DNA from 3 places in the Virgibacillus sp. Bac330 genome. Region 1 is predicted to be linked to each of the others. Evidence: riboswitches for the same ligand, from Rfam matches in the RefSeq annotation. Region 1 holds a riboswitch; each other region holds the start of a gene.
What was found. A riboswitch is a leader RNA that binds a small molecule or an ion and turns the genes downstream of it on or off. The one in region 1 is predicted to bind S-adenosylmethionine.

Region 1 (4,293 bases):
AATATAACCCCATTGGAGCAATGACCGTCGTGGCAATTGGTGTTAAATCTAAATCATGTTCTTTTATAAACGCATCAAAATAAGAAACCGTTTGGAATGCATTTGCATCAATCTCTCCTTCTGCCAAAGCCAAATTAGGTTGCACATAATCGGAGAAACGAACAATTTCTACGTTTATCCCTTCCTCCTTAGCTTTTTCCGCTACATAATCCCAAATCGTCGTATCAGAACCGCTAATACCAACTTTTACTGTAGAAGTAGCTTCACTGCTAGAACAAGCGCTAATACTAATCAGTGTAATCAATAAAGAGAATAAAATGGCTAATCTTTTCATAAAAACTCTCCTCGTATATATTTTCAAGTGTTTTTTACTCATCCACCTGTTTTCATGCTTACTACGTATTCCTCTGAGCATATCCTACCACGTTCCCAGTCAATTTTATTATCTTCGTCGCACTCGTCTGGCTAAGTAATTTCCGAGGGACTGTAATCCTTGTACCATAATAATAAGGATCCCTACAGTAAGGAGCATCACAACCGTATCAAAACGCTGGTAGCCATATGTTATAGCTAAATCACCAAGGCCTCCACCACCAACTGCCCCAGCCATTGCAGAAGCTCCTACTAAACCAATCGTTGCAATCGTAATGCCTAATAATAAAGAACTTAATGCTTCTGGTAAAAGAAAACGAGTCATAATCTGCCATGGCGTTGCTCCCATGGCTTGTGCTGCTTCTATAACCCCTTGATCAACTTCTAGTAACGAGTTTTCAATTAATCTAGCAATATAAGGACCAGCAAATAATATCATTGGCACAATGGCAGCGGCAGTTCCAATCGAAGTACCAACAATCAGTCTTGTGAATGGGATAACGGCTACCATTAAAATAATGAAGGGGATAGAACGAAATATATTTATTCCTGCGTTTAATATAGTGAAAATAATTTGATTTTCCAAAAGGTGCCCCTTTCTCGTTACAACTAGTAACACACCTAATACCAATCCGATAAAAAAGGAGAAAATCAATGATACGCCAACCATGACGACCGTTTCCCATATAGCTTGTAAGAGTTGTTCCTGATCAACTAACATCTGCTAACACTTCCTTTACAGTAACCTTTTGTTGATGAATATGTAGCAAAGCACGTTTCATCTCCTTCTCCGCACCTGAAAATTGAACGATTAAATTGCCAAAAGGAATCCCCTGTAATTCTGTAATGCTGCCATACAGTATATTGACATCTACGGTATACGTTTTAGCAACTTGTGATAATAAAGGCTCGCCTGCACTATTACCGACAAACACAATGCGATATATATGCCGGTCTTCTCGCTGTTCACGAAGTAAAGCATAAATCGACTCTGGTATATGGTCATTCATCACAGAACGTACAAACTTAGCAGCAATCGCTGTTTTTGGTTTTGAAAATACTTGAAATACACTGCCCGACTCCACTATTTTTCCTTGATCTAAAACAGCAACCTGATCACAAATCTCTCGAATGGCACTCATCTCATGCGTAATCATTAAAATCGTCACTCCATATGCTTGATTTACCTGTTTTAACAGTTGAAGAATAGCTTTTGTTGTTTCTGGATCAAGTGCAGATGTTGCCTCATCACATAAAAGCACTTTCGGATTCGTCACTAAAGCACGGGCTATCCCTACACGTTGCTTTTGCCCTCCAGATAGCTGATCGGGGTAACTGTTTGCTTTATCTTCTAAACCGACAAAAGCGAGTAACTCTAATACTCTTTTTCTCACTTCCTCTTTAGGGCGTTTTGCCACTAGTAGGGGCATCGCTACATTCGTAAACACTGTTTTTGAATGTAAAAGATTAAAATGTTGAAAAATCATACCGATATTTCGTTTTGCTTCACGTACTTCTTTTGCAGTTAATTGTAAGAGATTTTTCCCATCCACGATTACTCTTCCAGATGACGGGCGTTCTAAAGCATTTACACAGCGAATGAGCGAGCTTTTTCCTGCACCACTAAATCCAATCACGCCATATATTTCTCCTTTTTTCACCTGTAAATCCACGTTTTGTAATGCTTTTACAGAATGACCTTTTCCTTCATAAATTTTCGTTACCTGATCAAATATAATCATCGAACCAATCCCCCATTCTTTTTCACTTAAAATCGCTTTGTATGGCAATTGTTCCATGTGAAACAATTGCCATACATCTAGCTTTGCCACAATTAATAAAGATGTTCTAATCATTTTGTATTAAAACTTGGCTTGTCTCCTAATTTCATGGCGAAAGGCGTAGTTTTTCTTATACTTTAAAACTCTTCATTTTTAGTATAAAAAATACCCCTTCCATAAGAAGAGGTATTATTCATACATTTCCTCTTCTTATCTTGCAAACTACTTGTTTGCTGGATTTGGCACAGTACTCATATGAGTCCGCTGCCGAGGCTTCTAAGGGCCAGTCCCTCCACCTCTCTTGATAAGAAGTATGTTATTTTTTTTGCAGTAACACCATCGTTTTGCTTAAATTGTAAACTGAAAATTCTATCCTTTCCTATTGGGTAAAAAGAAATCCCTCCTTATACGAAATAAGAAGGGAATTCCAATCTATTGGTTTCCACTTCTTATTTTTCAAGCATGTTTGCTTGTTGGATTTAGCACAGTACTACTTACGAGTCCGCTGCCGAGGCTTCTAAGGGCCAATTCCCTCCACCTCTCTGAATAAGAAGAATTATTATATTTATTTTTAAACAAGATATTGTGTTAAATCATACTATGGTTTCCTTTACATGTCAAACAGTTTTTTTAGAAAAGATTGGCTATCGCCATGCCGTTATTGCAATAAAACTCGTCGACATGAACCGTTCCTCCAGTCGTCGTCAATAAACTAAGAATACGACTTTGCTCTTCTTTTTACCATTTGGCTCACACGTAAATGGTTGCATTCACTTATTTGATGACCTCTTTTCCTCCCATATATGGACGCAATGCTTTTGGAATTACAACCGTCCCATCCTCTTGCTGATAATTTTCCAATATAGCTGCAACAGTTCGACCAATAGCCAATCCAGAACCGTTTAAAGTATGCACAAATTCTGGTTTTGCTTTTGCTTCTCTACGAAAACGAATATTAGCCCGTCTAGCCTGGAAGTCTTCAAAATTAGAGCAAGAAGAAATTTCCCGATACGTATGCTGACTAGGAATCCATACTTCTATATCGTACTTCTTAGCAGCTGTAAAGCCTAAATCTCCGGTACACATACTCATCACACGATAAGGAAGCTCTAGTAACTGTAATATTTTCTCTGCATGGTTTGTTAACACTTCCAATGTCTCATAGGACTCTTCCGGTTTAACAAAATGGACAAGCTCGACTTTATTAAATTGATGCTGACGAATCAGACCTCTTGTATCTCTGCCAGCAGACCCTGCTTCAGAACGAAAACAGCTACTAAATGCAGCGAATTTTTTCGGTAAATCATCTATCTTTAAAATATCATCACGATAATAATTTGTTACTGGCACTTCTGCAGTCGGAGCTAAATAATAATCCCATTCTTCTAGTTTAAAGGCGTCTTCAGCAAATTTAGGTAATTGCCCAGTCCCAGTCATACTAGTTCGATTCACAATTTGCGGTGGCAACATTTCTTCATAGCCATGTTCATCCACATGGAAATCTAACATAAGGTTCCATAATGCACGCTCTAATCTTGCACCAAGTCCTTTATAAAAGACAAACCTGCTCCCAGTCACTTTGCCAGCTCGTTCAAAGTCAACGATGTCTAAGTCTGTTGCTACATCCCAGTGAGGCTTTGGCTCATAGGAAAATGGCGTCTTCTCTCCCCAACTCCGCACCTCGACATTATCGTCTTCATCTTCACCAATTGGTACACTTTCATGAGGAATATTAGGAATAGACAACATGATTTGTTCTAAATGTTCATTAATTTGCTTTAATTCACTATCCAACTCAGCAATTTGGTCGCCTACTTCTCGCATTTCTTTAATCGCAAGCTCAGCATCTTGCTTTTCTCGTTTTAGTACAGAGATTTGTTTCGATACTTCATTTCGCTTCGCTTTTAACTGCTCTGTTTCGGAAATCAGTTGACGACGCTTTTCATCTAACTCGCCAAAATGATCTAATTCTGACAAATCCTCACCACGATGCGCTAATTTTTGTTTTACTTCTTGGAAATGGTGACGTAGAAATTTCATATCTAACATTTGAGTTCCTCCTTATATGATTAATATTAAAATGGATCCCTTATTTAAGTAGAAATTAGCTTGTCGCTAATTTCTTAGGCAAAAGAGTGCT
Region 2 (4,293 bases), 470 kb from region 1:
TAGCGTCCACTACTGGAATGTCCGATAATTCTTTATACTGTGGTAAGGGGAAGGTTAGGTTCGTACTTCCCACAACAGCTATATCGAATCCGAACGCTTGTAATTGGAAGACTTTATTTCGGTCTGTTTCATTTGCTGTTTCTAAACCGTAAACGGCAAGGCATTTTTTACGCGCGTTTCCACTGTCTCTTAAAAAAGGAGAATGAAGTAGCCAATGGATAGCCTGTTTTTCATCTATAGGGATGGTTGCTTGTTCCCCTGTAGCCTTTGCTATTGCGTTTTCCAAAGTAATGAGCAGGTCATGAACAGACTCTAAGCCAACCGATAAGCGAATGGTTTCTTCTGTTGTCCCACTTGCGGCTAATTCTTCCGTTGTCAGCTGTTGATGTGTGGTAGATGCTGGGTGAATAATGAGCGATTTAGCATCACCTACATTAGCTACATGCGACCATAATTCAATTTGATCAATTAATTGTCTTCCAACTTCCCTTCCACCTTGAATACCGAACGTAATAATGGAACCAGCAGTACCGTCACGAAAGTATTTTTTTGTTAATGAATAGGAAGGATGATTGGACAAACCAGGATAATTAACCCATTCAATTGCTGGATGATCTGTTAAAAAAGCAGCAATTTTTTGTGCATTGTTCGTATGTTGTTGCATGCGTAAATGTAACGTTTCTAACCCTTGAAGCAACAAAAATGCGCTATGAGGGCTTAAACAAGCTCCAATATCACGAATTAATTGTACACGTAGTTTTGTAGCAAAAGCGGCAGGCCCAACATCAGTAAAGCGCAAGTCGTTGTAACTTGCATCAGGTTGGGTGAAACCTGGGAATTTATCGTGATTCCAATCAAACCTTCCTCCGTCTACAACTACCCCGCCAATCGTTGTTCCGTGACCACCAATCCATTTCGTTGCAGAATGGACAATAATATCCGCTCCCCATGCGAATGGTTTAACGAGGTAAGGGGCAAATGTATTATCTATAATTAAAGGGATATGGTGTGCATGTGCAATTGCTGCAATCGTTTCAATATCAAAAATTTGCAGGCTCGGATTTGTGATTGTTTCCCCAAAAATAGCTTTGGTTTTCTCAGTAATTGCAGCCTCTACTTCAATTGGGTTTGATCCATCTACGAATTTTACATGAATTCCATAACGAGGAAGTATATTAGCAAATAAATTGTATGTTCCACCGTAAAGATTGCTATCGGTAATAATTTCGTCCCCAGCACTTGCTACATTTAAAATAGCGAAAGTGATTGCGGCCATTCCAGAAGATGTAGCTACTGCAGCGACACCATCTTCTAGTTGGGCAATACGTTGTTCAAACGTATCTACAGTTGGATTACCAATTCGGGAGTATATATTTCCAGGTTCTTTTAATCCGAATAAGTTCTGTGCGTGTTCTGTATCGTTAAATACATAAGAAGTCGTTTGGTAAATAGGTACTGCTCTAGCTCCTGTTGCTGAATCGGGTATTTGCCCACCGTGAAGTAATGCAGTTTCTGGATCTTGCGTAAAAAAATGACTCATTGTTTTTCCTCCTTTAATTAAATGTGGAAATGGGCCTTCTGTTCCGTTAAAAGAAACAAGCTTACAAGAATAAATAGTGTGTATTTTGTTTGGTAAAAATTTAGAAGTAAGGTAGATGGCAAGGAAGAAATGAAAACAAAAATAAAGAACCCTCTTCCTAAGAAGAGGGTTCAAATATGCATTCCGTCCTCCTCTTATCTTCCAAACCTTATAATAGGTTTGTAGGATTTAGCACCGTAAAAAGCAAAAATGTTTGCTTTTAGGTTGCCGGGCTTCACAGGGCCTATTCCCTCCGCCACTCATAATAAGAGATGTTATTTAAATTACTGAAAATTATATAAGGTTCAAACGAATTTGTCAACGGTCATTTTATTAAACGGATTAACTGATTGTTTTTAATCAAGCGTTAGTTCGCTTTTTGAAATTGCTTTTTTGTAGGCTTTTGGTAACTAGCTAACAGATAGTTAATCAGTGCTAACCATATGAATAAAAATGCGATGAAGTGAGCAGAAGTGAATGGTTCATTATATAAAAACACTCCTATTAACAACATAAGTGTTGGTGCAAGGTATTGCAAAAAGCCGACTAAGGATAAAGAAATTCGTTTTGCTCCGCTTGCAAATAGTAATAAGGGTATTGCTGTAACTACGCCAGCACCTATTAGTAGCATGTTCGTCGTTGACAGAATGGTGCCCCATTGAAAAGTGCTTTGGGGAAGAAAGCATAAGAATAGAAGAGCAATTGGAGAGATTAACATTGTTTCGATTGTCAGTCCAATCATAGGTCCAATATCTATCTTTTTCTTTAACAAACCGTACAATCCAAAGCTCGTTGCTAGCAATAAAGATATCCAAGGAAATACGCCATAACTTATTGTCAAATAAAGGACGCCAATAGCTGCCATGATAAAGGAAATGGTCTGTCTAAAGGTGAAAGATTCCTTCAGCACAAGGATACCGAGCAAAATACTGATTAAAGGGTTAATATAATATCCTAGACTTGCTTGAATAACATGATCATTGTGCACCGCCCAAATAAATGTCAGCCAATTGAGACTAATAACAGTAGTTGCCATAAAAACGCCTATGAATTTTCGTCTGTTTTGCATTAATGCCTTCCATTCGCGAAGCAATTCATGCCACTTCCCAACACTGAGTACAATAATAATCATAAAAATAGCCGACCATATAATTCGATGTGCCAGCGTTTCGCCAGGTGAAACGGTCTCTAGTAACTTCCAATAAATGGGTAGAACTCCCCATAAAGCATAAGCTCCTAAAGTATGTATGATACCCGTTTTCTCTTGTGTAACGGACATGTTCTCCCTTCTTTCATGTGAAATAATATGGAGGTAAGAGATAAAAAAAGAAAATTCACGTTTACATACTGATGAGATCACTGTGAAGTTAAGCTTCTTTATTACAAAGAATGCATGCTGCTCCCCAGATGGATGTCAATATAATATAGTTATTCTAAATCTCTTTTGTAAGAAAAGCAAGAATAGTAAGTGAAAACAAAAGAGAACGATTTCATTATAGTTCGTATTCCACTAGAATATAAGATGGGCAAAAAGTTTCATTAGATAAACTTGTACTATAAAACAAGGAGGTAATTAGATGAATAAACGAAATCATAAACTGGAAACAGAAGTCATTCATGCAGGTTATGAAGCAGGGGGGTTGTATTTATTAGGAAGGCCGACTGAAGACGGGCTTGCCAGATGGCGCCGGTATACTCCAGTTGCAGAGCATGATTCCTAAAACTTTCGTTGCTTCGTTCCACTCGCGACGTTGCTAACCGGGCGCCCCAAGCCTTTGTTTTACTTTATAAAAAAACGATAGTGTCTTTTCGCCATAGGAATTAGCGACAAGCCAAGTCTTCCGTAGAAAAACATTAAAATGAAGGTTATAAGTAAAACAAGGGCTTTGGTCGTAAAATTTTTGTAAATCTATGTTTTGCTTATACATGAAAAGGGGATTTTTAAATACAATAGATAAAAAATGAATAACATGGTATGCTATAGTATTATGGGAGAGTACAAAAAAATGAAGTAAGGTTCGAGAAAGGGGGAAAGCTATGCAAATAGATCTATTTTCTTATCTGCTAAGCTTTATTTTAATATTAAATATTGCCTTAGGAATTTCTATTATCTTTCTTGAACGAAAAGATCCAACCTCAACTTGGGCTTGGCTAATGGTGTTATTGTTTATCCCAATTGTAGGGTTCATCCTGTATTTGATTTTTGGAAAACCAATTAGCAGAAGGCGTATTTTTACTTGGGATACAAAAAGTAGATTAGGCGTAAAAGCGGCGGTGCAATCGCAGTTGCGTGCGCTTGAAGAAGGAACTTTTGAATTTAAAAACAAAGACATTGCTCAATATGAAGACCTCTATTATTTACACTTACGCAACGACGATGCAATTTTTACCCATAATAATGAAGTGAAGATTTTTACAGATGGTAAGGAGAAATTTGAAGCCTTAATCAATGATTTAGAACAGGCTAGAGATCATATTCATTTGTTGTATTATATTGTTCGTAGTGACCAGCTCGGTCAAAGAATCGCTGATGTGTTAATAAAAAAAGCAAAAGAAGGTCTAGAAGTACGTATGTTGTTTGATGATATGGGGTCACGATCTTTAAGCCGAAAGTATATAAAGAAACTTCTTAATGCCGGTGTAGAAGTAGAAGCATTTTTTCCTCCTAAGATACCTAAAATTAATTTTAAAATAAATTATCGAAATCATCGTAA
Region 3 (4,293 bases), 1.5 Mb from region 1:
AAAACCACACATAGCTGTCTACCTTCTCTCATTAAATATAGTAACGTATGGTACGCATCATTTTTTCATTACTATCATACCACACCGAACGTTCGTTAAAAACTTTTAGAAAAACTTGGTATGTGTCAAGTTTTTCTCGACATAGTTATAACCTCTATATTTCCAGCACTCTATTTATGTACATTTTTAGTGACCGCTACGGAAAAACACTACACTTCCCTTGGTCTGGCGCTTAGCTCCTCGAATAAAGAAGTCGCTTTTTTTCTGCGGCGTCTTCCCGCTACGCTTTCCTACAGGACAAGGAAAGTTACGTAAGTGAAACACCTCCATCATTTTCGAAGAGTCTCCGTGTTTTTCCTCCGTTAGCTTAACCGTATCAACTATAACACTCCTCAAACTTCCACTTAACGGGATGGAAAATCTTACAACTACCGAGTTATCGCTTGTTGGTCTGCTTATCACATTTCACAAACCAAAAACCTGAGAAAAAAGCATGATAGAAACCTCTTTCTTCCCCTTCCTTACAGTAAAACAAAAACATGACCTCTCCAGCGACCGAAAAGTCATGCTATTGCTCACTCTACTGCTGTTCTTTTACTAATGCAATTAATTCTTCTACTTTATCCGTTTTTTCCCAAGGAAATACAACATCTGTACGCCCAAAGTGACCATATGCAGCTGTATTTCTAAATATTGGCTGTTGTAAATCAAGCATACGAATAATCCCAGCAGGACGAAGGTCGAACAACTTCCTCACAGCTTGAACCAATACATCTTCACGAACGATTCCTGTTCCAAACGTATCAATAGCAATTGACACCGGTTCTGCTACACCAATTGCATAAGCTAGTTGAACTTCACAACTTTTAGCTAATTTTGCAGCGACAATGTTTTTTGCAACATATCTTGCTGCATAAGCGGCAGAACGATCTACTTTCGTTGCATCTTTACCACTAAATGCTCCACCGCCATGTCGTGCATAACCACCATACGTATCCACAATAATTTTTCTTCCAGTTAAACCTGCATCACCTTGTGGACCACCTATCACAAATCGCCCAGTTGGATTGATAAAGTATTTTGTTGTTTTATCTAACAAATGTGCTGGGACTACTGGAGAAATAACATGCTTCAGTAAATCTTGTTCAATTTGCTCCACAGTTACATCTTGATGGTGCTGCGTGGAAATGACGATGGTATCAACTCGAATAGGTTGCCCATCTTCTCCATATTCGATGGTTACTTGTGTTTTTCCATCTGGTCTCAAGTAATCTAAGATATGCCTTTTACGAACATCTGCCAAACGTTTAGCTAACTTATGTGCTAAAGAAATCGGTAGTGGCATTAATTCTTCCGTTTCATCGCAAGCGAATCCAAACATTAAACCTTGGTCACCAGCTCCAATAGCATCGATTTCTTGCTCGCTCATTCGTCCCTGTCTTGCTTCCAATGCCTTATTTACGCCTCCAGCAATGTCTGGAGATTGCTCATCTATTGCCGTTAATACAGCACAAGTTTTGGCATCAAAACCAAATTTTGCTCGCGTATAACCTATCTCTTCAACTGTTTTCCGTACGACTGCTGGGATATCAACATAAGTAGTCGTAGATATTTCACCTGCCACTAATACAAGACCTGTCGTAACGGTTGTCTCGCATGCAACACGTGCATAAGGGTCCGATTGTAATATTTCATCTAAGATAGCATCAGAAATTTGATCTGATATTTTATCAGGGTGACCTTCTGTTACAGATTCAGAAGTAAATAAACGTCGATTCGTAGCCATTTTGCTACTTCCTCCTTTAAAATCAGATACGGAACTCTATATAACGTGAAAATTTACTTAATTGGTGTTTTCTCTGACACACGATAAACAAAAGAAATCTAAAATGACATTATTATAAGATATGCATATATAATGACAAGAACAAATACTTCTAGTTATCCTGCGCTAGATTGCCTGTATCCATTCAACAATAGAAAAACTTGACTTAAACGCCAAGTTCCTATGGCGAAAGCGGTAGTCTTCCTTATACTATGAGCTTAAAATTTATACTTTTCTACAGTATAAAAAATCCCTTCCTGCTTATCATGAGGAAAGGGAATAGCGATCCTTTCGCTCTTATTGTTCAAGGTTTCGTATGACCTTGCATCAGGTTAGCACCTTTTCACAAATGCGTGATGGTTGCTGGGTTTCTTCGGGGCTGTCCCTCCACCAACTCTGAATAAGAGATCCGTTCGCAATTCAGCTTACCGAAATAGTAGGTTTCTGTCAATTAATTTGGGTGTATTTTCAATCACTTTACCAACATACTAGTAGAAAACTTAGCTTGTCACCAAGTCTTATGAGAAAGCCTTGTTTTTCTCTTAAATCTACAAAACCTAAAATTTGTACTTTTCTATAATGTAAGAAAAACCAGAGATGCATATAAATTCTTCTTTAATTTTTTATATTTCATCACATTTAGTATGGACTATTTGAATAAATGTGTTATACTATTTACAGATTAAACACATGAAATACGTTCTTCTTCCATGAACATGAATAAATTTGAGTTAAAAGGCAGGTATTTTTAATGAAAACGGTAGAAAAATCATTTGTAACCGAATTATATGCACATCCTCATTTGTTGTCGAATTTATCTGTACCACAACTTGTAGAAAAAATTTTAGCTAGAAATGAAGGAAAGTTATCAGCAACTGGTGCTGTTCAAGCTGAAACAGGAGCTTATACTGGTCGCTCTCCTAAAGATAAATTTATTGTAGAAGATGAAATGAGCGAAAAGTATGTTGATTGGGGAACGGTAAATCGGTCCGTTAACGAAGAGACTTTCAATAAGCTTTATCAAAAAGTCGTTGCCTATTTAAAAAACAAGTCGGAAATCTTTCATTTTAAAGGATATGCTGGAGCAGACCATGAATACCGTCTCCCTTTGCAAGTGATTAATGAATATGCATGGCACAATCTCTTTGCCAGACAATTATTTATCACACCTACGAAGGAAGAACTAGAAAAGCATCAGCCAGAATTTACTGTTATATCTGCACCAACATTTAAAGCTGACCCAAAAGTAGACGGTACAAATTCAGAAGCATTTATTCTGGTATCCTTTAAACAACGTATTGTATTAATAGGTGGAACGGAGTATGCTGGCGAAATTAAAAAATCTATTTTTTCCGTTATGAACTATTTATTACCACAACGTAATGTATTATCGATGCATTGCTCTGCTAACGTAGGTAATGAAGGTGACGTTGCCTTATTTTTTGGTTTGTCAGGAACAGGAAAAACTACGCTATCCGCTGACCCATATCGTCGTCTAATTGGTGATGATGAGCACGGTTGGGGTCCTAATGGTGTATTTAATATCGAGGGCGGATGTTACGCTAAATGTATCAATCTATCTCAGGAAAAGGAACCACAAATTTATGATGCCATTAAATTTGGTACAGTATTAGAAAACGTCGTTTTAGATGAACAATCTAGAATTCCTGATTATGATAACACAAGCTTAACAGAAAACACGCGCGCAGCATATCCGTTAGAGAACATGGATAATATTGCAATTCCTAGTATGGCAGGACACCCGAATACAATTATTTTTCTAACTGCAGATGCGTCCGGAACATTACCTCCAATTAGTAAATTAACAAAAGAACAGGCTATGTATCACTTTCTAAGTGGCTATACGAGTAAATTAGCAGGTACAGAAAGAGGCGTAACAGAACCACAGGCGACCTTTTCAGCTTGTTTCGGTTCTCCGTTCCTCCCGTTAGCACCATCTAAATATGCCGCTATGCTAGGGGAGAAAATTGATGCCTATCAATCAAATGTCTTCCTCGTTAATACTGGTTGGACAGGAGGATCCTACGGTGTAGGAAAGCGTATGAAGCTATCTTATACACGTGCTATGATTCATTCCGCTCTAGAAGGAGAATTACATGGCGTAGAAACAACAAAAGATCAAGTTTTCGGATTGGAGATTCCAATGCATGTGCCTGGAGTCCCAGATGAAGTATTAATTCCGAAAAACACGTGGCAAGATAAAGCCGCTTATGACCAAACAGCAAAACAGCTTGCAATGAAATTTCATGAGAATTTCAAACAATTTACGGAAGCTCGTGAAGATATTGCTAATGCTGGCCCTAGTTTTAAGGGTTAACTTATGTTTCCTCATCCCAAAAGGAATTTTATATAAAGTATTACCATAGCAGTTACTGCTGCATATCGACCTCAAAAAGAGGTCGATTTTTTTATTATCTAGGAAATTAAGAAAATTATAAAATTTAGCA

Region 2: another riboswitch for S-adenosylmethionine. It lies ahead of D9780_RS16190 (O-acetylhomoserine aminocarboxypropyltransferase/cysteine synthase family protein); the one in region 1 lies ahead of D9780_RS18355 (methionine ABC transporter ATP-binding protein).
Region 3: another riboswitch for S-adenosylmethionine. It lies ahead of metK (methionine adenosyltransferase); the one in region 1 lies ahead of D9780_RS18355 (methionine ABC transporter ATP-binding protein).

What each region holds. Positions count from the first base shown of each region.
Region 1 is NZ_CP033048.1:3,950,983-3,955,275, reverse strand. Features, by position in the region: gene D9780_RS18365 (MetQ/NlpA family ABC transporter substrate-binding protein) at 1-334, opposite strand, end outside; gene D9780_RS18360 (methionine ABC transporter permease) at 443-1,093, opposite strand; gene D9780_RS18355 (methionine ABC transporter ATP-binding protein) at 1,083-2,114, opposite strand; SAM riboswitch class I at 2,361-2,464, opposite strand; SAM riboswitch class I at 2,600-2,706, opposite strand; gene serS (serine--tRNA ligase) at 2,928-4,202, opposite strand.
Region 2 is NZ_CP033048.1:3,476,736-3,481,028, reverse strand. Features, by position in the region: gene D9780_RS16190 (O-acetylhomoserine aminocarboxypropyltransferase/cysteine synthase family protein) at 1-1,540, opposite strand, end outside; SAM riboswitch class I at 1,732-1,851, opposite strand; gene rarD (EamA family transporter RarD) at 1,947-2,858, opposite strand; gene D9780_RS21215 (hypothetical protein) at 3,157-3,300, shown strand; gene cls (cardiolipin synthase) at 3,623-4,293, shown strand, end outside.
Region 3 is NZ_CP033048.1:1,032,530-1,036,822, reverse strand. Features, by position in the region: gene asnB (asparagine synthase (glutamine-hydrolyzing)) at 1-12, opposite strand, end outside; gene metK (methionine adenosyltransferase) at 581-1,786, opposite strand; SAM riboswitch class I at 2,120-2,232, opposite strand; gene pckA (phosphoenolpyruvate carboxykinase (ATP)) at 2,577-4,163, shown strand.